Linked DNA regions of Pueribacillus theae. The main gene of each other region encodes a partner of the protein of the gene in region 3 in a complex. Links are inferred from orthologs where the notes say so. Each region holds a gene or a part of one and is shown on either strand. Other genes may lie near its edges. The genes, in order: pnp, rny and pfkA.

Evidence for each region.
Region 1: pfkA (region 3) and pnp share a complex: the UniProt entries of both Bacillus subtilis proteins name them as parts of the possible RNA degradosome complex. The link is inferred for Pueribacillus theae from one-to-one orthologs.
Region 2: pfkA (region 3) and rny share a complex: the UniProt entries of both Bacillus subtilis proteins name them as parts of the possible RNA degradosome complex. The link is inferred for Pueribacillus theae from one-to-one orthologs.

The regions. Positions count from the first base shown.
Region 1 is NZ_QCZG01000001.1:237,936-246,892, reverse strand. What follows is about bases 3,298-6,192. They hold pnp (polyribonucleotide nucleotidyltransferase), read right to left. Parts: upstream 5,852-6,192; coding sequence 3,743-5,851; downstream 3,298-3,742. Other genes in these bases: rpsO (30S ribosomal protein S15), read right to left, coding at 6,019-6,192; DCC39_RS01265 (polysaccharide deacetylase family protein), read right to left, coding at 3,298-3,603. Outside these bases: dpaA (dipicolinic acid synthetase subunit A), read right to left, coding at 1-683; DCC39_RS01275 (YlmC/YmxH family sporulation protein), read right to left, coding at 870-1,103; DCC39_RS01270 (M16 family metallopeptidase), read right to left, coding at 1,259-2,491; more of DCC39_RS01265, read right to left, coding at 2,638-3,297; more of rpsO, read right to left, coding at 6,193-6,288; ribF (bifunctional riboflavin kinase/FAD synthetase), read right to left, coding at 6,399-7,340; tRNA pseudouridine(55) synthase TruB, read right to left, coding at 7,352-8,275; 30S ribosome-binding factor RbfA, read right to left, coding at 8,366-8,713; DCC39_RS01235 (DUF503 domain-containing protein), read right to left, coding at 8,780-8,957. UniProt on the Bacillus subtilis protein: Involved in mRNA degradation. Catalyzes the phosphorolysis of single-stranded polyribonucleotides processively in the 3'- to 5'-direction. Necessary for competence development in Bacillus subtilis.
Region 2 is NZ_QCZG01000001.1:262,612-269,131, reverse strand. Bases 536-3,456 are described here. They hold rny (ribonuclease Y), read right to left. Parts: upstream 2,817-3,456; coding sequence 1,254-2,816; downstream 536-1,253. Other genes in these bases: recA (recombinase RecA), read right to left, coding at 3,131-3,456; DCC39_RS01370 (TIGR00282 family metallophosphoesterase), read right to left, coding at 536-1,179. Outside these bases: DCC39_RS01375 (stage V sporulation protein S), read right to left, coding at 1-193; more of DCC39_RS01370, read right to left, coding at 385-535; more of recA, read right to left, coding at 3,457-4,180; DCC39_RS01355 (DEAD/DEAH box helicase), read right to left, coding at 4,308-5,894; DCC39_RS01350 (competence/damage-inducible protein A), read right to left, coding at 5,897-6,520. UniProt on the Bacillus subtilis protein: Endoribonuclease that initiates mRNA decay. Initiates the decay of all SAM-dependent riboswitches, such as yitJ riboswitch. Involved in processing of the gapA operon mRNA, it cleaves between cggR and gapA.
Region 3 is NZ_QCZG01000018.1:1,297-7,964, reverse strand. The notes cover bases 1-2,776. They hold pfkA (6-phosphofructokinase), read left to right. Parts: upstream 1-796; coding sequence 797-1,756; downstream 1,757-2,776. Other genes in these bases: pyk (pyruvate kinase), read left to right, coding at 1,783-2,776; accA (acetyl-CoA carboxylase carboxyl transferase subunit alpha), read left to right, coding at 1-771. Outside these bases: more of pyk, read left to right, coding at 2,777-3,537; DCC39_RS09760 (FxsA family protein), read left to right, coding at 3,651-4,052; DCC39_RS09755 (gamma carbonic anhydrase family protein), read left to right, coding at 4,069-4,602; DCC39_RS09750 (acyl-CoA thioesterase), read left to right, coding at 4,873-5,271; DCC39_RS09745 (IclR family transcriptional regulator), read left to right, coding at 5,475-6,233; TRAP transporter substrate-binding protein DctP, read left to right, coding at 6,461-6,668. UniProt on the Bacillus subtilis protein: Catalyzes the phosphorylation of D-fructose 6-phosphate to fructose 1,6-bisphosphate by ATP, the first committing step of glycolysis.

The DNA.
Region 1 (8,957 bases), on a different replicon or contig from region 3:
TTCGCTTTTAAAACAAGAGCCGGTATCGTATTAATGATGATGTCACTATCTATTACGGCTTGCTGAAGATCGTTTAGATGAAATGGCTGCAATCCCATTTCTGATATTCTCGCCATATCTGCCGACTTCACAGTGCCTACTTTTACCTTTGCCCCTAAAGCATCGAAGGCTCTTGCGACAGACATGCCTGTTCTTCCGAAGCCGAGTACGAGGGTTTTTGAATTATGAATGGTAATATCCGTATTTTCGATTGCCATCATGATCGTTCCCTCAACGGTGGGAATCGAGTTATAGATTGCAACGTCATCTCTTTCAAACAGCTTAACTACCTTTCTTCCTGCCCTTTTCGCACATAAATCTAGAAATTTATTGCTGATTCCAGTATAAACCACACAATGTTCCGGTGTGCTTTCAAGCATCTTCTCAGAAATGAAGATCTTTTCTTTCGAAAAAGTTGTTTCGACTTCCCCGTTTTCGCTTGTACCGCTTACAGGCAATACAATGGCATCCACTTCTTTTAGATCAAGCTCTCTCATTTTTTTTTGCGTGGCGCCTGCGAAGCCGTGATCAAGATGATCAAATCCAACAAGAGTGACTGTGGCGTCCATTTCTGTTAGCTTGCGAATAATTTCTATTTGCCTGGCGTCACCGCCTAATATAGTAATATGAAGATCCGTTAGCATGGTGACACTTCCTTTCAAAAATGAAAATAAACCTTTGGAGTTCAAAAAGGAGAACAACCTCTTCAAACAATTTCGAGAGAACAATGATCATGTTCTCTCGCAATAAACAGGACAATTTCATTCGTTTTCATTTTTTACATTTTATGACTCCAAAAGTTGATCAGTGCTAGCATAAAAGCCTAACAATTACTCATTATCAACAAGAATGATATCTTTTCCAATTGTTTTAATTTGGTTCCAATATAGCGTCGTTTCTTTTTTTTGTTTGCGAAATGAAAAGATGTTTCCTTCCGGAATAATAAGCGCCTGAATCTCACCAGTCCTCTCATCAAAAACCAAATCTGTTTGGCCAAGGACACCAAGGCGCTTCCCGTTATTCACATGAACAATTTCTTTGCCACTCAATTCACTTAATTTCATTATTAAGATTCCCCCTGTCTTCTTTGTAAAAGATAAGCCAAACTTGCCTCTTTTATGTATAAAAAACCTGCATTCCGAATGGAAAGCAGGCGATTAAAACCGTTATTTTGCTTTATATGGCATGTAAAAACCGCCATAAAAGGAGAGTGAATGAATTAAGAAAGCTGTAATTTTCCAGTCGGGCTAATCAGTGAGCTTGAGAATTTGCCATTCAACATCGTTTTTGCCAAATCATTTACATCTTGAAGCGTCACACGTTCGATGCTTTGGATGATGTCATCCAGCGTTTTTTGCTTGTTTAGCAGCAATTCGTTTTTTCCATTTCTGCTCATTCTGCTGTTTGTGCTTTCAAGGCTTAACATTAAATTTCCTTTCAGCTGGGCTTTGCAATTTTCTAATTCTTTTTCTGTTATTCCATCTTTTCCTAACTTATTTACGGTAGCCAAAATCGTCTCAAATAAGTGATCAACCTGATCTGGGTTTGTTCCAGCATAAATGGTGAGCAACCCATTGTCTATAAATGAAGAATGGTAAGAGAAAACGGAATAGGCGAGCCCTCTTTCTTCGCGAACTTCCTGGAATAAGCGGCTGCTCATGCTACCGCCTAAAATATTGTTTAAAATGGTAAGATGGTAAAGCCGATCGCTTCCATATGGCAAACCGGGAAAACCGAGGCAAAGGTGGGCTTGCTCTGTTTCCTTTTTCTTGACGATGCTCTCGCTGCAAAAAACAGGGGGGACGACCTTTTTCTGTTTATTTGCAGTTTCATAATTCCCAAATCTTTTTTCGATTGCTTTACTAAAATCATCAGGAATATTACCAACGACAGAGATAACAACATTATCTGGTGTATAATAGTTGTTTCGATAATTTTCCAAAGTGTTTTTATTAAACGTCAATAGCGTATCTTCTGTCCCTAAAATTGGGTATGCGAGCGAGTGCTCTCCAAAGCTTGCAGAACTTATTAAGTCATGTACAATGTCATCAGGAGCATCTTCATACATTTTTATTTCTTCTAAAACAACTTTGCGTTCCTTCTTTAATTCCACTTCATTAAATTCGGAGTTAAAAAACATATCCGATAATATATCAAGTGCATATTCTGCTTTTTCATCTAATACTTTTGCATAATAGCACGTATATTCTTTTGACGTAAAAGCGTTGACTTGTCCGCCAATTCGATCGAATGCTTCAGCAATTTCTCTCGCACTTCTTTTTTTTGTGCCTTTAAACAACATATGCTCTAAAAAATGCGAAATGCCATTTATTTCAGGAGTTTCATAGCGAGACCCCGTGCCAATCCATATGCCAATTACAGCGGATCTGACTGTTGGCATATTTTCGATGACTATTCTGACGCCATTTGGACATGTATGTTTTGTGATCAACCTTTTTCCCCCTATTAAATGTAGTTCACCTTCTTTAATTGTTCAAAATTGAATCTCCTTTATCATATGATTCAACATTCGGGCGTCTCTACATGACTTCCTATCCCATAAGCCCGTAAACACTATAACATGTAAAAATCGAAGACTCAATCAATTTTCGGGAGGCGTTGTTCACTTAACAGTTCGGAAACTGTACCAATTTTTAATCCTTTTTCCTCAATTCCATTAATCATTTTTTCTAATCCGGCTGCTGTTGATTCAGTGGGATGCATAAGAATCATTGCGCCGGGATGAACTTTTTGAATAATATTATTCGCCATGACATCTGGATTAGGCGATTTCCAATCAACCGTATCAACTGTCCACAATACGGTTTTCATATGAAAGCCATGTGCGATTTTAACGACATTATCATTGAAGCTCCCGCTCGGCGGAGCAAACCATTTCGGAGTCTTGTCAATCGTGGCTTCGATAATCTCGTTTGTCATTTGTATTTCTTCGCGTATTTTTTTGGCCGATGATCTTCTCAAATCAGGATGGGAATAAGCGTGATTTCCAATTTCATGCCCTTCTTCAACTAACATTTTAGCTAACCGGGGATTTTTTTTCGTCCACGATCCATCGAGAAAAAAAGTCGCTTTTACATCATGCTTTTTTAATGTTTTTAAAATTTCAGGGATAAATTCATTTCCCCAAGCTACGTTGATTTGAAATGAGACCATCTCTTTTTTTGGATTCCCCTTGTAAATTGGGCTTGGCTCAAGATCATCAAGTGATACTTTCGGCGTGACTTCCTTGAATACTAGTTTTTTCTCGTTAAAACGGCCTTCTTTTTTCATGTTTTTATACGATTGCTGAATATCTACTTTTATTCCATTGTAACCTGGAATGGCTTTCCAGACACGATCGATAACAGCGTCAATCGGCTTCTCTTCATATGATTCGGCTTTTTCTTTAATGCTTTTTAAAAGTGAATTTTCACTTCCCGTTGTAAAAGCAGCTTCGGTTTTCCACTCTTCCATATAATTAGCGGAATAGGGGTTTTCCAAAAACTGATAAGAAATAATAAATAAGAATGCAAATATAATCACTTGTCCGATTTGCTTTTTCATTGCAGCATCCTCCTTCAGTAAAAAATATGTACTGAAGGGACACGTTATTCCAGAGGTCAGAAATCAGAAGCCGGAATTCAGAAGCTTGATTCTAATTTCCGATCAAAAAAAGGAGCTTACTTGCTCTGCTCCTGTTTTGTCATTCGGCTTTCGCTTTTTCTTTTTGTTCCAACAGCACTGCTTTTCGGGATAGATTAATGCGGCCTTGTTTATCAATTTCTTTTACTTTAACAAGAATTTGATCCCCCACTTTTACCACATCTTCGACTTTTTTGACACGTTCTTCCGCCAATTCTGAAATGTGGACAAGGCCTTCTTTTCCGTTGAATAGTTCGACAAAGGCGCCAAATTTTTCGATTCGCTTCACTTTGCCTAAATAAGTTGCCCCAACCTCCACTTCACGGATTAAATCTTCAATGATTTGCTTCGCTTTTTTATTCATTTCCGGGTCACTTGAGGCAATGAAAATTGTTCCGTCCTGCTCAATATCAATTTTTACTCCGGTATCTTCAATAATTTTATTGATGACTTTTCCGCTTGGCCCGATTACTTCGCGTATTTTATCTGGATTAATCGTCAATGTTAAGATTTTAGGTGCGTATTGCGATAATTCTTTATGCGGCTCTGAAATCGTTTCATTCATATGCTTCAAAATATGCAGACGTCCTTCTCTTGCCTGTGTAAGCGCCTCTTTCAAGATTTCTCGGGTGAGGCCTTCAATTTTGATATCCATCTGCAGTGCAGTAATTCCTTTTTCAGTGCCCGCCGCTTTAAAGTCCATATCCCCAAGCGCATCTTCCATTCCTTGAATATCAGATAAAATGATGACGCGTTCTCCTTCTTTGATTAACCCCATTGCGATGCCGGCTACTGGCGCTTCAATCGGTACACCTGCATCCATCATTGCCAATGTACTTGCGCAAATACTCGCTTGTGATGATGATCCATTCGATTCCAAAACTTCGGAAACAAGCCGGATTGTGTATGGGAAAACATCTTCTGGCGGAACTACCTTCTCCAACGCACGTTCCCCTAAAGCACCATGGCCAATCTCTCTACGTCCGGGAGCCCGTATTGGCCCTGTTTCTCCTACACTAAAAAACGGAAAGTTGTAATGGTGCATAAACCGCTTTTCTTCCTCTGTACCGAGCCCGTCCAAAATTTGGACATCTCCTAACGCTCCTAATGTGCAGGTGCTTAGCACTTGCGTTTGGCCCCTTGTAAAGAGCGCCGAACCATGGGTTCTTGGCAATATGCCTATCTGCGAGGATAACGGACGGATTTCGTTGATCGCTCGTCCATCCGGCCTTATCTTTTCTTCAATTATTAGGCGGCGAACTTCCTCTTTCGTAAGCTTTTGCAAAATTGCTTTTACTTCGCCTAGCCTTTCCTCATCAAGATCGGAGAAGTGCTCTATCACTTTGGCTGTTACATCATCAATTGCTTGGTTTCGTTCAAGCTTTTCAACTACCTTGACCGCCCTTTTTAGATCCTCTTCTGCAAATGCTCTAACTGCTTGTTCAAGATCCGGATCCACCTCAAGAAGAGTAACTTCCATTTTTTCCTTTCCTACTTTGGAAATAATTTCTTCTTGGAAGGTAATGAGCCGTTTAATTTCTTCGTGGCCAAACATAATGGCTTCAAGCATGACGTCTTCAGGCACCTGGTCAGCACCGGCTTCCACCATATTAACAGCATCCTTCGTACCTGCGACAGTCAATTCCAAATCGCTTTTTTCCACTTGCTCAACTGTTGGGTTAATTACGAACTCCCCGTCAATTCTCCCAACAATCACACCTGCAATCGGGCCTTCGAAAGGAATATCGGAAATGGATAAAGCCAATGATGAACCAAACATTGCAGCCATTTCGGAAGAGCAGTTTTGATCCACACTCATGACCGTACTAATAATCTGGACTTCATTCCGGAAACCATCTACAAAAAGGGGCCTAATCGGTCGATCGATAAGCCTGCTCGCCAAAACAGCTTTTTCACTTGGACGGCCTTCACGTTTAATGAAACCTCCAGGAATTTTTCCTACGGCGTACAATCTTTCTTCATAGTTAACGGTTAATGGAAAAAACGGCAGATCCTTCGGTTCTTTCGAAGCCGTAACCGTTGATAATACGGCTGTATCTCCATAGCGTATAAAGGCAGCACCGTTGGCTTGTTTAGCCATTCGGCCAACTTCCACGACAAGCTTGCTGCCCGCCCAATCCAATGTAAAAATTTGTTTCTCGTCACTCATGATTTGAAGTACTCCTCTCAATCTCAATCACAATATCGCTTTTCTTATTATACCCCAATTTAAGTTGGCGTAAAATAAAGAAAAATCGTTATTGGATGGGATTATTAAATTGCAAAATGAAAAGCGGGGACCGCCCCCGCTTTTCATTTCATTATAAAGGTTGTTCACTAACGGCGCAAACCAAGCTTTTGAATCAGCTCACGGTAACGTGCCACATCTTTGTTTCGCAAATAAGTGAGAAGATTGCGCCGCTTCCCAACCATTTTTAACAAACCACGTCTTGAATGGTGGTCTTTCTTATGCGTGCGCAAATGCTCATTCAACGTGTTAATTTGTTTTGTAAGGATAGCAATTTGAACTTCTGGTGAACCTGTATCATTAGAATGAGTCTTGTATTCAGAAATAATTTGTTCCTTTTCTTGTTGACTGAGTGCCATCCGTTTCACCTCCTTATATCAATCCCCGATTCCCTAGCAAACGTCGGTGAGTCGTACTGCCAAGCAATGGTTCTTCTGCTCTTACATGTAGTAGCATACCTTTTTTTCATTCAAATTGCAAATTGAAAATATTCAATAGCCCGATTTTTGTCTTCGTTTAATTGTTTGACCAAATCATCAACAGATGCAAATTTCTTTTCTTCACGCAGCCATTTCCGCCATTCAAGTGTGACATGTTCTCCGTAAATATCTTCATCGAAATCCAACAAATGAACTTCGATTGTCGGCTCCGGCAAATGTTCATAAAAGGTCGGCACGTAGCCAAGGTTTAAAATTCCGTTATACCAAACGCCTTTCCATTTTACCCTAACAGCGTAAACTCCTTTTTTAGGCAATAGGTATTGAAAAGATGGAGAAATATTCGCCGTAGGAAAACCGATTGTCCTTCCTCTTTTATCACCTGTAACGACTGTTCCTTTTATTTGAAAATATCGGCCTAAATATTCAGGAAGGCTATCGACGCTTCCTTCTTGAATTTTATTTCGGATAAGTGATGAGCTGATTTTCATTTCATCTTTTTCAACTTTTTCAATGACCGTTGACTCAAATTTGCCTCTTGAATAGGTGTCGATAATTTGCATCGTTCCTTTTCCAAATCGTCCGTAAGTATAATCAAAGCCCGCCACAACATGCTTTACCGCCAAATCAATAATATAATGATCAATAAATTCCTGTGGAGATAGCTGCGAGAATTCTTGGGTAAAACGAACAATGTACATTACATCAATGCCAAGCGCTTCAATCTCTTTTTCTTTTACAGCCAAAGGAGTAATAGGAGAAATCTCATCCATATGCCCCAAAACAACGGCGGGATGCGGATCAAATGTCATGACTGCTGATTGCCAGCCGTTTTTCTGAGCAATTTCTTTCGCTGTGTGAATCACTTTTTGATGCCCGATATGCACACCGTCAAAATAACCTAAGGCAATAGCGGTAGGTTTTATGCCATCTTTATTTAATTGATGGGGATGCTGCAAATAGATTGTTTTCAATTAGGCCACCTCTAACTATCCTTAACTTTAATTAGTTTCTCTGGTTTCATGTATCCTTGTTTTGATGGATGGGGGATATAAATGGCAAGACATTCTCCATTGTTATTGTAAATCGCCCACTTATTCCCTTTGCTATTATCAATTATAGGAAGAACAGCGCCATTTTCAATTTTTTTAGTTAGATGCTCTGGAAAAACAATTTTTTCAAAGTGTTTAATTGCCGTTTCGACAGGATACAATTTTTCATTGAGCATCCCGTTGTTAACCGCATCTTCGATTTCTCCAAATGTTAATGATGAATCAAGCGTAAATGGTCCGGATTTCATTCTTTTCAAATAAGACATATGGGCAGGATAACCTAGTTTTTTTCCTATATCAACCGCTAAGGTTCGTATATACGTCCCTTTTGAACATGCAACACGTATAAAAAACGTTGGGTGTGTTTGATCAACTTGCCGGTTTGACAATAATTGAATATTTTCTATAAATATTTCTCTTGAAGGCCTGTCAATCACTTTTCCTTCAAAAGCATATTCGTACAGCCTTTTCCCATTTACTTTCACTGCTGAATACATAGGGGGAATTTGCGTCTGCTTGCCCACCATTGATTGTAACACGCTTTGTAACGTTTCCTGAGCAATTGGCTGAAGCAGTTCTTGTTGTTCAACGATTTCTCCAGATGAATCTTCTGTCGATGTAGCGACGCCAAGCGTAACTTCGGCTTCATATGTTTTCGAGTAGTCAGACATATACTCTGCCACTTTTGTTGCTCTTCCTAAACAAATCGGCAAAACACCTGTGGCGTCAGGATCTAGCGTCCCAGTATGGCCTATTTTCTTCATTTTAACGATGTTTCTTACCCGAACAACGCAGTCATGCGAAGTCATTCCTTTAGGCTTATATAATGGTAAAATGCCGTTATATGGAAAGCCCATATTCTCACCCCAATGCTTTCTAAAAAAAGACCATTCAATAAAGAAGGATAGACAAGAAGAACGCTCTTGTCTACCCTCCGAAAAGATTTTTCAAGATTTTTTGTTATTCAAATCCGAAATCAGCTTCTCGATTCGGTTCCCATAGTTAATAGATTCATCAAATAAAAATAAAAGTTCTGGAGTTTTTCGAAGCCTAATTCGGCTTCCAATTTCAGAGCGGATAAATCCAGAGGCTTTTTCTAAAGCTTCCAAAGTTGCAGCTTTTTTTTCTTCATCCCCAAGGACCGTAAAATATACTTTTGCCTGCTGCAGGTCGCCTGTTACTTCTACACCAGTAATCGTAACAAACCCGATTCTCGGGTCTTTTAACCGCCGATCAATAATTTCTGTTAACTCTTGTTTTATCTGCTCTGCAACCCGGTTTGCACGTTTATTCATCTGTTTCACGCCCCGCTTTCAAGTAATGAGCTATGTGTTGAGGGAATGATAGAGCAAGCATTCATTTTAGAGCCATTCGTAGATTGTTTTGGTGATTTCAATCCTTTCATCCGCATCAATTAATTTGATGGCCTTTTGAAGCTCTTGCTCTGCTCTAGTTTGGCTGATCGCAACGACCGCAATGCCAAAAGCCGTTCGTTGCCATATATCATGATAATCAATCTCGGCAACGGAAAGGTTAAAT
Region 2 (6,520 bases), on a different replicon or contig from region 3:
CGGGAATACAAATGAGGTCTACTCCACTTGGTGCTACAAATCCTCTCGCGATTGCGATGGCTTTAATCGCTTGGTTGATTGCACCTGCGCCAATTGCCTGAATCTCAGCGTTGCCTCTTTCTCTTAATACATTCGCTAGTGCGCCAGCTACTGAATTGGGAACGGATTTGGCTGAAACTTTTAATACTTCCATCTCTAGTACCTCCCTTAAAGATTAGCACCTTCTCGATCGCCATAAACGGGGGATAGCAACCCCCATAAATGGAAGCCTCGATTTATAATATTCACGATCTAAACTTGTATTCCTGCATTTTCAAAACTTTTTGTTTATTTTTAATGAAATCCGGTATATACGAATGTCTTTCATGAGGGTGATGTACACCTCTAGTCAAAAAATGGCTTGTCTTCATTGATAAGGATTCTCTCTGTATTCACCGCAAGCCCCGATTTTTTATCAACGGTAATACATATCCCACTTAATTGCGCCCGTCCTGACATGACTTCAAACCGGACAGGAAGGCTTGTTAAAAATCGTTTGATTACCGCTTCTCGCTGCATACCGAGAATGCCGTCATACGGTCCTGTCATTCCAACATCTGTGACGTATGCCGTTCCATTCGGCAAGATACGGTTATCTGCTGTTTGTACGTGCGTATGTGTCCCGACAACAGCTGTCACCTTTCCATCCAAATACCAGCCCATTGCCTCTTTTTCGCTTGTTGCTTCAGCATGAAAATCAACAAAAATGTATGGGGTTATTTTTTTGTATTTTTCAACAAGTTCATCAGCTTTCCTAAAAGGGCAATCAATGGCAGGCAAAAAAGTTCTCCCTTGTAAGTTAATCACTGCGATTTCAAGATGATTTACTTTCATCAATATCGATCCATTGCCAGGTGTCCCTTCCGGAAAATTAGCCGGACGGATCAAAGATTTCGCTTCCCCGATAAACTCAAATATTTCTTTCTGATCCCAAGTGTGGTTGCCCATCGTAACGACATGTGCACCCGCCTGGATAAATTCTTTATAAATTTTATCTGTAATGCCCCGTCCTCCTGCAGCATTTTCTCCATTAATAATTGTTATCGCCGGTTTGTATTTTTTTTGAAGCTTTGGCAAATATTCTTTTAACATTTTTCTTCCGGGCGAGCCGACAACATCACCAATAAATAAAAACTTCATTATAGCAATTCCCTTTCAATTTATAGTATGTAGAAAAAACCATTTATAGCAAAATAAAGTGGTCAATGACCACTTTATTTTGCGTATTCAACTGCCCTTGTCTCTCGAATAACTGTAACCTTAATATGACCAGGGTAGTCGAGTTCTTTTTCGATTTTTTTCGTAATTTCTCTCGCCAAACGATAAGAGGATACGTCATCAATAACATCAGGTCTAACAATGATTCTAATTTCACGACCCGCCTGAATAGCGAATGATTTCTCGACTCCTTCGAAGGACTCTGAAATCTCTTCAAGCTTTTCAAGCCGACGGATGTATGTCTCCAGTGTTTCGCGCCGTGCACCCGGTCTAGCTGCAGAAAGTGCATCAGCTGCCGCAACCAGCGTTGCGATAATAGAAGTAGGCTCTGTATCCCCATGATGGGAAGCAATACTGTTGATGACTACTGGGTGTTCTTTATATTTGGTTGCAAGTTCAACACCGATCTCTACGTGGCTTCCTTCAACCTCATGGTCAATTGCTTTTCCGATATCATGCAATAAGCCGGCTCTCCGGGCGAGCTTTACATCTTCACCAAGCTCCGCTGCCATTAATCCAGCCAAATATGCAACTTCCATCGAGTGCTTCAATACATTTTGACCATAACTGGTTCGATACTTCAATCTTCCGAGTATCTTAATTAAATCTGGATGCAGTCCATGAACACCAACTTCGAAGGTTGCCTGCTCACCATACTCTCTTATATGTTCGTCAACTTCTCTTCTGGATTTCTCAACCATTTCTTCGATACGGGCTGGATGAATCCGTCCATCTTGAACGAGGTTCTCCAACGCAATCCGTGCGATTTCCCGGCGAATTGGGTCAAAACCTGAAAGAATGACTGCTTCCGGGGTATCATCGATGATTAGATCAATGCCAGTCAACGTCTCGAGCGTTCGAATGTTTCTTCCTTCCCGGCCAATAATACGCCCTTTCATTTCATCATTTGGGAGATTCACAACAGAAACTGTTGTTTCTGCAACATGATCAGCCGCACAACGCTGAATTGCAAGCGAGAGAATATTTTTTGCTTTCTTTTCAGCCTCTTCCTTGGCACGAGTTTCCATTTCTTTCATCATGACAGTTGTTTCATGAGCCATTTCCTTTTCGATATCACTTATAATTAATTGTTTCGCATCTTCACGGCTCAATCCAGAAATTCGTTCAAGTTCGGCTTGTTGCTGTTGCAGCAATTCCTCCACTTTGCTTTCAATCTCTTCAATTTGTCGTTGTTTTTTGGTGAGAGATTCCTCGCGTTTATCCAAAGATTCCTCTTTTTTATCTAAAGATTCACCCTTCCTGTCCAGAATCTCTTCTTTCTGAACCAAACGATTCTCTTGCTTTTGTAGTTCATTTCTGCGTTCGCGAATTTCGCGTTCAGCATCCATACGAAGTTTATGGGTTTCATCCTTCGCTTCGAGTAGCGCTTCTTTTTTAGAAGCTTCTGCTTCACGCTTTCCATCTTCAATAATTTGCTGTGCTGCATGCTCTGCACTGGAAATTTTCGCTTCAGCAATCGATTTGCGTCCAAGATATCCAACAACTGCTCCGACACATGCAGAGATAAGCATAGTGGAGATGAGAACGATTAAATCCATACGTTCACCTCCCTTGCTATCTACTTGTTGGTTAAAGGTCGTTCAAAAAGTTCAGCATTCATGCAATGTTCATAGCAAATTAGTTTGACAGCGCCGTTCCTTTTGAACCTGCAATTATTTCATAATTTAAAAATGTCGCACAGCACAATGAATCGTATATGTTTGAATTTCGTTAGAAATCAAGCAAATATACATAATTTTATTTTATAGATGTAAAAATAGCTTGTCAAGATAACGAAACGGAAGTTAGAGATCAGAGGCTAAATTTAGGCTGCGTTGTTTTCACAGAAAAACAGGCGCTGCAAGGCGCCTGTTTACTCTGTTAGCAATGATTCTTGTATTTCCTGTTCTTCGGAAGCATCTGTCGGGCTCTCTGTCGTGTCTAAAGCATAATGTTCACGGATACGGGATTCAATGTCATTTTTGATTGAAGGATTTTCTTTCAAAAATAGTTTGGCATTCTCCCTGCCTTGTCCAAGCCTTTCGCCTCCATAAGAATACCAGGCACCGCTTTTTTGTACGATGTCCAGCTCAGAGCCAATGTCGATGATTTCTCCTTCTTTCGAAATCCCTTCGCCGTACATGATATCCACTTCAGCTTGTTTGAAAGGAGGGGCTACTTTATTTTTTACCACTTTAATTCTTGTGCGGTTTCCTACCATTTCGTTGCCTTGTTTTAACGTCTCAGCTCGCCTTACTTCGAGTCGGACAGATGAGTAGAATTTTAACGCTCTTCCTCCAGGCGTTGTTTCCGGATTGCCAAACATGACCCCTACTTTTTCACGTATTTGGTTAATGAAAACCGCAATTGTTTTCGATTTATTAATCGCTCCGGACAGTTTACGCAGCGCCTGCGACATTAACCGGGCTTGAAGGCCCACATGGGAATCGCCCATTTCTCCTTCAATCTCTGCTTTAGGGACAAGAGCAGCAACCGAATCGATGACGATAATATCAATGGCGCCGCTTCGAACGAGCGCCTCAGCAATTTCCAACGCCTGTTCCCCCGTATCAGGCTGGGAAAGAAGCAATTCATCGATATTCACACCGAGATTTTGCGCGTATACAGGATCGAGCGCGTGCTCGGCGTCAATAAACGCAGCTTGTCCACCATTGCTTTGCACTTCTGCAATTGCATGAAGGGCAACAGTTGTTTTCCCTGATGATTCAGGGCCGTATACTTCAATAACCCTGCCTCTTGGATAGCCTCCGACGCCAAGGGCAATATCTAATGAAAGGGAACCGCTTGAAATCGTTGAAACTCTTTGTTCAGCCTGCTCCCCTAATTTCATAATAGAGCCTTTACCAAATTGTTTTTCAATCTGCTTTAGCGCCATATCTAAAGCAGCTTTGCGTTCACTCATTCACTTCACTCCTTCATGACAAAACAGCCCACCCCCGAGCTGATTCATCAATTTATCTTAATTATACTCTTTTTAAAAAGGATTGCCAATAGTTTCCCGAACATTTATTCGACTACTTTAGACGAAATTAACGTGCGGTTTGAAGTGAACGTTGAGGCGGCTTCGCCGGTTCCAAATGGATGCGCGATCCATTCAAGCCCTCTTGCTTGAGACATTCATAAACGTACGGCGCAACACTAAGAGAGATTTCAAAAAAAGAAAAACGCTCAAAAATATCGATGCGGCCAATATCTCTTTTTGAGATGCTGGCAAGGGTTGAAATTTCATCAACTAGCTTCTTTGGATGGAGATCGACGTTTCTTCCAACATTTAAGAAAAAACGCACCATGCCTTTTTCTCCTCCGGTTTCACCGAATTGGTATTCTTCCGGAATCTGCAAAGTATTCACAGAAAGCAACATAGCCAATAATGAAGAAATGGCTTCCTTGGGAGAATAGCTTGTCAATAGTTGCTCGGAAAGCGATTGAAAAACTTCTTGATTGGAATTGCCAGAGTTGGCAATCTCCTCTTTCAGCCGGTTAAATTTGCGCATGATTAACTCATTGCCGTCTGGAAGTTTTGCTTCAGGAATCTTGCTGTTTATTTTTTCTTCAATCGCATGCAAAAACTTGCCATCTTGCGGAGTAACAAAAGTAAAAGCCATTCCGCTCTTTCCAGCCCTTCCTGTTCTTCCGATGCGATGCACATATTGTTCTGGATCTTCAGGGATATCGTAATTAATCACATGGGTTACATGGGCTACGTCAATGCCTCTCGCAGCAATATCAGTTGCGACAAGAAGATTAATTCGCTTTTTTCTAAAGCCATTCATAACATTTAAACGTTGGGGCTGGGTTAAATCCCCATGAAGCCCTTCAGCCCGGTAGCCTTTTGAATTAAGAGCGTCAACAAGCGTTGATACGCCTTTTTTTGTTTTGCAAAAAATAATGGCAACCTCAATATTTTCGCTGTCAATAATCCTTGAGATGGCTTCAAGCTTGTGCTGCTCAAATGTTCGATAAAAAACTTGTTCAATCGTCGCTGCCGTTTCATTTCCTTTCGTAACGGAAATGATAACTGGCTTATGCATGTAGCGATATGCAAGCTGTTTAATATCCTTTTGCAACGTAGCGGAAAAAAGCATCGTTTGCCTTTCTTTTGGCATTTGATTTAAAATCGCCTCTATATCTTGAATAAAGCCCATATCAAGCATTTCATCAGCTTCATCAAGGATGACCGTTTTAATTTCTTCCGTTTTTAACGTTTTACGCTGCAAATGATCAAGTATTCTTCCCGGTGTGCCGACAATGACTTGTGCACCTTGCTTCAGTTCATTAATTTGGGGGAAAATCGGCTGTCCGCCGTAAATCGCCGCGATTTTGATATTTTTATATTTCGTAATTTTTTTTAGTTCATTCGCCACTTGGATCGCAAGTTCACGGGTCGGCGTCAAAATAATGGATTGCGGGCGCTTTATTGGTGTCATGTTCTCCGCTACAGGTATGCCGAAAGCAGCCGTTTTTCCTGTTCCAGTTTGCGCTTGGCCGATCACATCATGTCCATCTTTTAATACCGGAATTGATTTTTGCTGAATGGGAGTAGGCTCTGAAAAACCTAATTCATCCAACGCTTGCTGTATTGGTCTAGATAGTCCTAATTCTTGAAATGTCTTCAATCTTATTCACCTTTCCTTAAATGCTTCAACAAATAATAAAATCCGTTATATGCGCTTCTGCTTCGAATTGCATCCCTGCTGCCAATTAAATCAAGTGGATAAATGATTGTCTCTTTATTTTTAAATGCAATCCCAATAAAAACAGTACCGACTTCTTTTCCTTCACTTTTTGTTGGTCCGGCAACACCGGTAAAGCTTATCCCGATATCGGCATTGAGAATCTTTCTGACATTCTCCGCCATTGCTTTAGCGCATTCCGAACTGACCGCCCCTTCTTCATCAAGGATTTTTTGGGAAACGTTTAATACTTTGTTCTTCACTTCATTTGTATAGCTGACAATTCCGCCGTTAAAAATCATGCCGGCGCCCGAAACTTGCGTTAGCAATTGGGCAAACAAGCCGCCCGTTAAACTTTCAGCGCAGGCGATCCGGAGGTTCTTCTTCGATAGAAGCTTGGAAACTTCAATCGGTAAAGATGTATTATCATAACCGTAGAAATATCTTCCTACACGATCCAAAATGGTTTTTTCCATTTCATCAAGCAGTTTTTCGGATTCTTGTTCTGTCTTGCTTTTGGCAGTAAGCCTTAACGTTACTTCCCCGTCCCCCGCCAGTGGTGCAATGCT
Region 3 (6,668 bases):
CTGGATTATATCGAGCACCTTTTTACAGATTTTATAGAACTTCACGGAGATCGCCTGTACGGTGACGATGAAGCGATCGTCGGAGGGATTGCGAAATACGATGGCAAACCTGTCACGATCATTGGCCATCAACGAGGGAAAGATACAAAGGAAAATATTCGAAGAAACTTCGGCATGCCACATCCGGAAGGCTATCGGAAAGCGCTCCGTTTAATGAAACAAGCTGAGAAGTTTCACCGCCCGGTCATCACGTTTATTGATACAAAGGGCGCTTACCCTGGCAAAGAAGCAGAAGAAAGAGGGCAGAGTGAAGCGATTGCGCGAAATTTGGTGGAGTTATCCGGGCTGTCTGTGCCTGTCATTTGCATTGTAATAGGAGAAGGCGGAAGTGGTGGAGCGCTGGCATTAGGCATTGCAGATCGGATTCACATGCTGGAAAACTCGACATACTCCGTTATTTCTCCTGAAGGCGCAGCTGCATTACTGTGGAAAGATGCATCTCAAGCAAAGCTGGCAGCAGAAACGATGAAAATTACGGCACCAGACCTTTTCGCGCTCGGCATTATCGATGAAATCATTCCAGAGGTTAAAGGCGGAGCACATCGAAATATGCAAAAGCAAGCAGGTGCGATTGATGCCGTTTTAAAAAAATCACTTGATGAGCTTTTGCTATTATCAAGCGAAGAACTAGTTTCAACGCGTTATGAAAAATTCCGTAAAATCGGTGAGTACACGTTTATAAAAAGCTCGGTAAGCATTGCCAACGATTAACGGGTCATTTAGGGGTGCTTTAAACTTGAATCGAATCGGATTATTGACAAGCGGTGGAGATTCTCCTGGAATGAACGCCTGCATCCGGGCAGTCGTCAGAAAAGCAATCTACCATGATATAGAAGTGAATGGTATCTATAACGGATATGCCGGATTAATAAAAGGAAACATAAAAAAGCTAGAACTTGGAACGGTTGGGGACATTATTCACCGGGGAGGGACGATTCTTCAAACGGCAAGGTGTCCCGAATTCCAAACAGAAGAAGGAAGAAAAAAAGCGTTGCGCCACCTTCAGGAACACAAAATCGAAGGGTTAATCGTTATAGGAGGGGATGGAACCTTCAAAGGGGCCCATAAGCTGGCTGAGGATGGCTTTCCTACGATTGCCCTTCCTGCTACAATTGACAACGACATCCCTCTTACAGACTATTCAATCGGCTTTGATACCGCGCTTAATACAGTCATCGAAGCTATTGATAAAATTCGTGATACAGCAACATCATTGGAACGTATTTTCGTTATTGAAGTGATGGGCAAAGATGCTGGAAACCTTGCGCTATGGTCCGGGCTTGCCGGTGGTGCAGAATCAATTTTAATTCCGGAGGAAAGTTATGATTTGCATCAAATCGTTGAAAAAATCAAAAGAGGGTACAATAGAGGAAAAAAGCATAGCATTATCGTTGTGGCGGAAGGTATTGCAAGTGCCGTTGCTGTTGCAAAACAAATTCAAGCTGAAAGCAATCTTGAAACAAAGGTAACTATTCTAGGTCATATTCAACGGGGCGGTTCACCTACAGCCTTTGATCGTGTTTTAGCTAGCAGGTTCGGAGCAAAAGCCGTTGAATTGCTCGTTAATGGGAACTACAACAAGGCAGTAGGCTTGTATAACAATCAAATTGTTGAACGTTCAATAAGTGAAGTTTTGTCAGCAGGCCGCGAAATTAACCGCTCAATGTATCAGTTGGCTCAACAATTATCGATCTAGAAAAGCCTAAGGAGGTCCTCATAATCATGCGAAAAACAAAAATTGTATGTACAATTGGACCAGCAAGCGACAGTGTAGAGATGCTCGTTAAATTAATCAATGCTGGCATGAATGTTGCCCGTTTAAACTTTTCCCATGGCAATCATGAAGAACATCTCGCGCGTATAAATAATATTCGGGAAGCGGAGGAACAAGCCGGCAAAACAATTGCCATCTTACTCGATACGAAAGGGCCGGAAATTCGTACGGGGATGATGGAAAACGGTGAAATCAAGCTAGAAGAAGGAAAAGAGCTCATTATTTCAATGGATGAAGTCATAGGCACCCCCGAAAAAATTTCAGTAACCTATACTGGATTGGCACAAGACGTCAAGGCAGGAGACAGAATTTTGCTTGATGACGGGCTAATTGAACTTGAAGTCATCGAAAAATCTACGAAAGAAATAAAAACAAGAATTTTAAATGGTGGCACACTGACAAACACAAAAGGGGTTAATGTTCCAAATGTCAGGGTTAATTTGCCCGGAATTACGGAAAAAGACGCGGAAGATATCGAATTCGGCATCAAATATGGCGTTGATTTTATCGCCGCTTCATTTGTAAGAAGATCTTCAGACGTTCTGGAAATTCGGGAAATATTAGAAAAAAACGATGCAACGTCCATACATATCATTCCTAAAATCGAAAATCAGGAAGGTGTCGATAACATCGCCGGAATTTTAGAAGTTTCTGATGGCCTTATGGTTGCAAGAGGCGATCTTGGCGTTGAAATTCCTGCAGAAGAAGTGCCCCTCGTACAAAAAATGCTTATTCACGAATGCAATACAGCAGGCAAGCCAGTTATTACCGCTACACAAATGCTTGATTCAATGACGCGAAATCCAAGGCCAACAAGAGCCGAGGCGAGCGATGTTGCAAATGCCATATTTGATGGGACAGACGCAATTATGCTGTCGGGGGAAACGGCAGCAGGCAAGTACCCGGTAGAGACGGTTGAAACGATGCATAAAATTGCCTCCCGTACTGAACAAGCACTCGATTATCGAGAAATCTTAAGAAACAGAAGCAGGGAAAGTTTTATTACAACGACAAATGCAATTAGCCAATCTGTCTCATACACCGCACTTAATTTGGACGCCTCGGCAATCATAACTGCAACCGAAAGTGGACATACCGCAAGAATGATCTCCAAATTCCGCCCAAAGGCACCAATTATTGCGGTTACTAGCTATCAAGGAGTGTGCCGGAAACTATCTCTCGTATGGGGAATTATTCCAAAGCTCGGCAAACGTGCGGAAACCACCGATGAAATGCTGGAAATCACCGTGGCAGAAGCATTAAATACAGGTGTGGTAAAACGGGGAGATTTAGTTGTGATCTCAGCCGGTGTACCCGTTGGAGAAATCGGAACGACCAACTTGCTGAAAGTGCATGTGATTGGCGATATCATAGCAAAAGGGCAAGGCATCGGCCGCAAAACAGTATCTGGAAAAGTCGTCATTGCAAAAGACCACATCGAAGCGAATGAAAAGATGAAAGAAGGCGCGATTTTAGTCACCTATGGAACGGACAAAGAAATGATTGAAGCATTCAAAAAAGCAGCGGCTGTTTTAACAGAAGAAGGCGGGCTGACAAGCCATGCCGCCGTCGTCGGGCTAAGCCTTGGCGTACCGGTTATTGTAGGTGTTGAGAACGCAACAAGTATTTTAAAAGACGATCAAGAAATTACAGTCGATACGTATAAAGGCGATATCTACGATGGGTATACAAGTGTTATATAAACGGAAGTCAGATGTCAGAAGCCGGACTGGTAGAAATCGGGGATAAGAGAAGGGATTTGCGCCTTCTCTTTTTTAAAAGTTAGCGAACATTCTTACTGAAGAGGAGTTCTTCAATGTTTCGTATAGTATTGGCATTAATTATTCTTGTACCAGCGATTGAAATTACGGTTTTAATATGGACAGGCAGCAAAATAGGCGTTGGATGGACACTTTTCATTATTCTTGCAACAGGGATTCTTGGCGCTTGGTTGGCAAAACGCCAAGGCCTTCAAGTCCTTCACCTTGCTCAAGTCCAAATCCAAAATCGGGATATGCCGACAGAAGCTATTCTCGATGGGATTTGTGTACTAGCCGGGGGAGTTTTCCTTTTAACCCCAGGCTTTGTTACTGATATTGCTGGCCTTTTCCTGTTAATTCCTTATACAAGGGCAATCGTTAAGCTATGGCTTAAAAAATGGATAGGACATTTAATTCGAAGGGGAAATATAGGATTCTTTATTAAAAGGCCATTTTAGAAAGGGGAAAGGTAAAATGAAATATACTTTTAATGGCAAAACACCAAAGTTGCACCCATCTGTGTATGTCGCGCCGGGCGCTAAGTTAATCGGCGACATTGTATTGGAAGAGAACGTTTCGATTTGGTTTAATGCTGTTCTAAGAGGAGATTATGAGCAAATAAAAATCGGCAAAGGATCGAGTGTGCAGGACGGAACCATCGTTCACGCCGATCCGGATTATCGTACGACGGTCGGTGAAAATGTCACTGTCGGGCATAATGTGATTTTGCATGGCTGTGAAGTGAAAGACGGAGCGCTTATCGGGATGGGCGCAACAATACTAAATGGTGCTGTCATTGGTGAAGGTTCTCTCGTTGCCGCTGGAAGTCTTGTTCCAGAAGGCAAAGTCATCGAGCCCGGTGTCCTCGTTGCCGGTGTTCCCGCTAAAGTAATTCGAAACTTGTCTGAAGAACAACAAAAGAGAATTCAGCAAGGTGCAGCAAGCTATGTTGCTAATAGTAGAAAATATATAGAACAGAAGATTTTAGAAGAAGCTAAAAGTGAATGAAAATGGAAACGCGACACTGCGTTTCCATTTTTCTTTGGATTAGTAGTTAAGCCATTGAAGAAAAAAATGAAGAAGCGGGCGATTATTCTTATCAAAAATGCTATAGACCGCCTAAAGAATATGGTAGACTTAAATATAGTGAATCCAAAGTACTTTTATGCAACGAATATCATAATGGCTGCTACAATAATTGAAAAAATAACGTGGCAAAAGAGACTAAGATTAATTTAATGAATTTTAGAAAAAGTTGGATTAAAGAGGTGTTGGAAAATGGAAACGACGACAGAAATCATCGTAAAAGAAGAAGACATCGATGAACTCGAACATGTCAATAATAGTGTCTATGTTACATACTTGGAAAAGGGACGCGGGGATTGGTATCGGGAAGCGGGCTTTTCATTTGAAGAAATGAAGAAACATCAATACGGTACAGTTGTTGTCAAACTAAATATAACGTTTATAAAAGAAGCGAAATTAAGAGATAGATTGAAGATTAAAACAATTCCAATCCGTTTAGGGAATACGAGCTTTGATCATAAACAAGAGATTTATAATGAGCAAGGGGATATGATTACTGAAGCTTTTGTTACAAATGTAATGTTTGATCGAAAAGAGAGAAAAAGTATTCCAGTAGTGAAAGAACTTGCCCGCCACTTTAACAATGAATGAAGCTTTTTTTTTGAAAAAAAGTATAAATTGGCAATTCGCCAATTTATACCAATCCCACCTCTCACCTCCAGGAAAGACGCGTCAGCGTTTTCCTTATTACAAAAAAGCTAGCCGAAAAGAGATAGGGATTTATAGACAAATAAAAGAAGATCCATTACCCTTAATAGTAAAGATAACCTACTCTATTGATTGGGGAAGAAGTCATGTCGAAAGAAGAAACAATGCAGACCATCGATCGGGCAATAAAAATTTTGAAATCGTTTTCTATCAATGAGAAAGAATTATCATTGGCCGATCTTCATCGGAAACTAAATGTTTCAAAATCAAGCTTGCAGAGAATTTTAAATACACTCGTTCAACATAGGTTATTAGATAAAGATGATAAACATAAAACATACCAGCTTGGCATAGAGTTGTATTTTTTAGGCCAGCTTGTTGAGAAAAATTCACAATTGCTATCGACAGCAAAACCCTTTATGGAAAAGTTAAAAGAAGAATTTGGCGAATCCGTTTCGTTAAGTATTATTCATGAAAATCAAAGAAAGTGTATAGGATACGTACCGAGCGATCATGAACTGACGACACTTATCCATGTGGGACAAACGTCGCCGCTCTATGCCGGGGCTTCGGCAAAAGTATTAATGGCTTATTTATCTCCTGAAAAACTGGAGAAGTTGCTTAACGAAATAACGCTTCAGAAAAAAACAGACAGGACAATTACGAGCAAGCCACAGCTAAAAAAAGAACTGAAGAAAATTCGTGAAGAGGGTTATGCAATAAGCAATGGAGAAAGAGTGAAAGGCGCTTTTTCAATAAGTGCTCCAATAAAGAACCGTCTGAACGAAGTGATTGCCGGACTAACATTAACGATTCCTACCGCCAGATTAAATCAAGAAAAAATCCCAGCTTATATCGAAAAAACAAAAGAAACTGCAAAAGAAATCTCAAACCGAATGCTTTAAATTTCAACCTGGAAAGTAGCTGCCTTTCCAGGTTTTTGTTTTTCTATATGGTAAATTAATACTTTATAGAATTGTTGGAAAATAATTATTTTGTAAAAGTTTGTTGAACTATTAATTTTCCTATGATATTATCTTTTTCAAGGAATAGAAAAGTGGTACGCTATTCCGGTAAATATTGAGAATTGCAAAACATCTCAATCTAGTAAGAAAAAATGAGGGGGAGAACAATGTTTTCAAAGAGAAAGAGTTTTTTAGGATTTGTTGTTTTACTACTTGGTTTATTGTTAGCGCTAACAGCCTGTGGAAGTAAAAATTCCGGCGGAAATGAAAGCGCTAACAGTGGCGAAGGTGAGAAAAAGGATGAAAGTTCAGGTAAAGTATACGAACTTAACGTAAACAACTGGAACCCATCGATGCACCATTATGTTTACAACG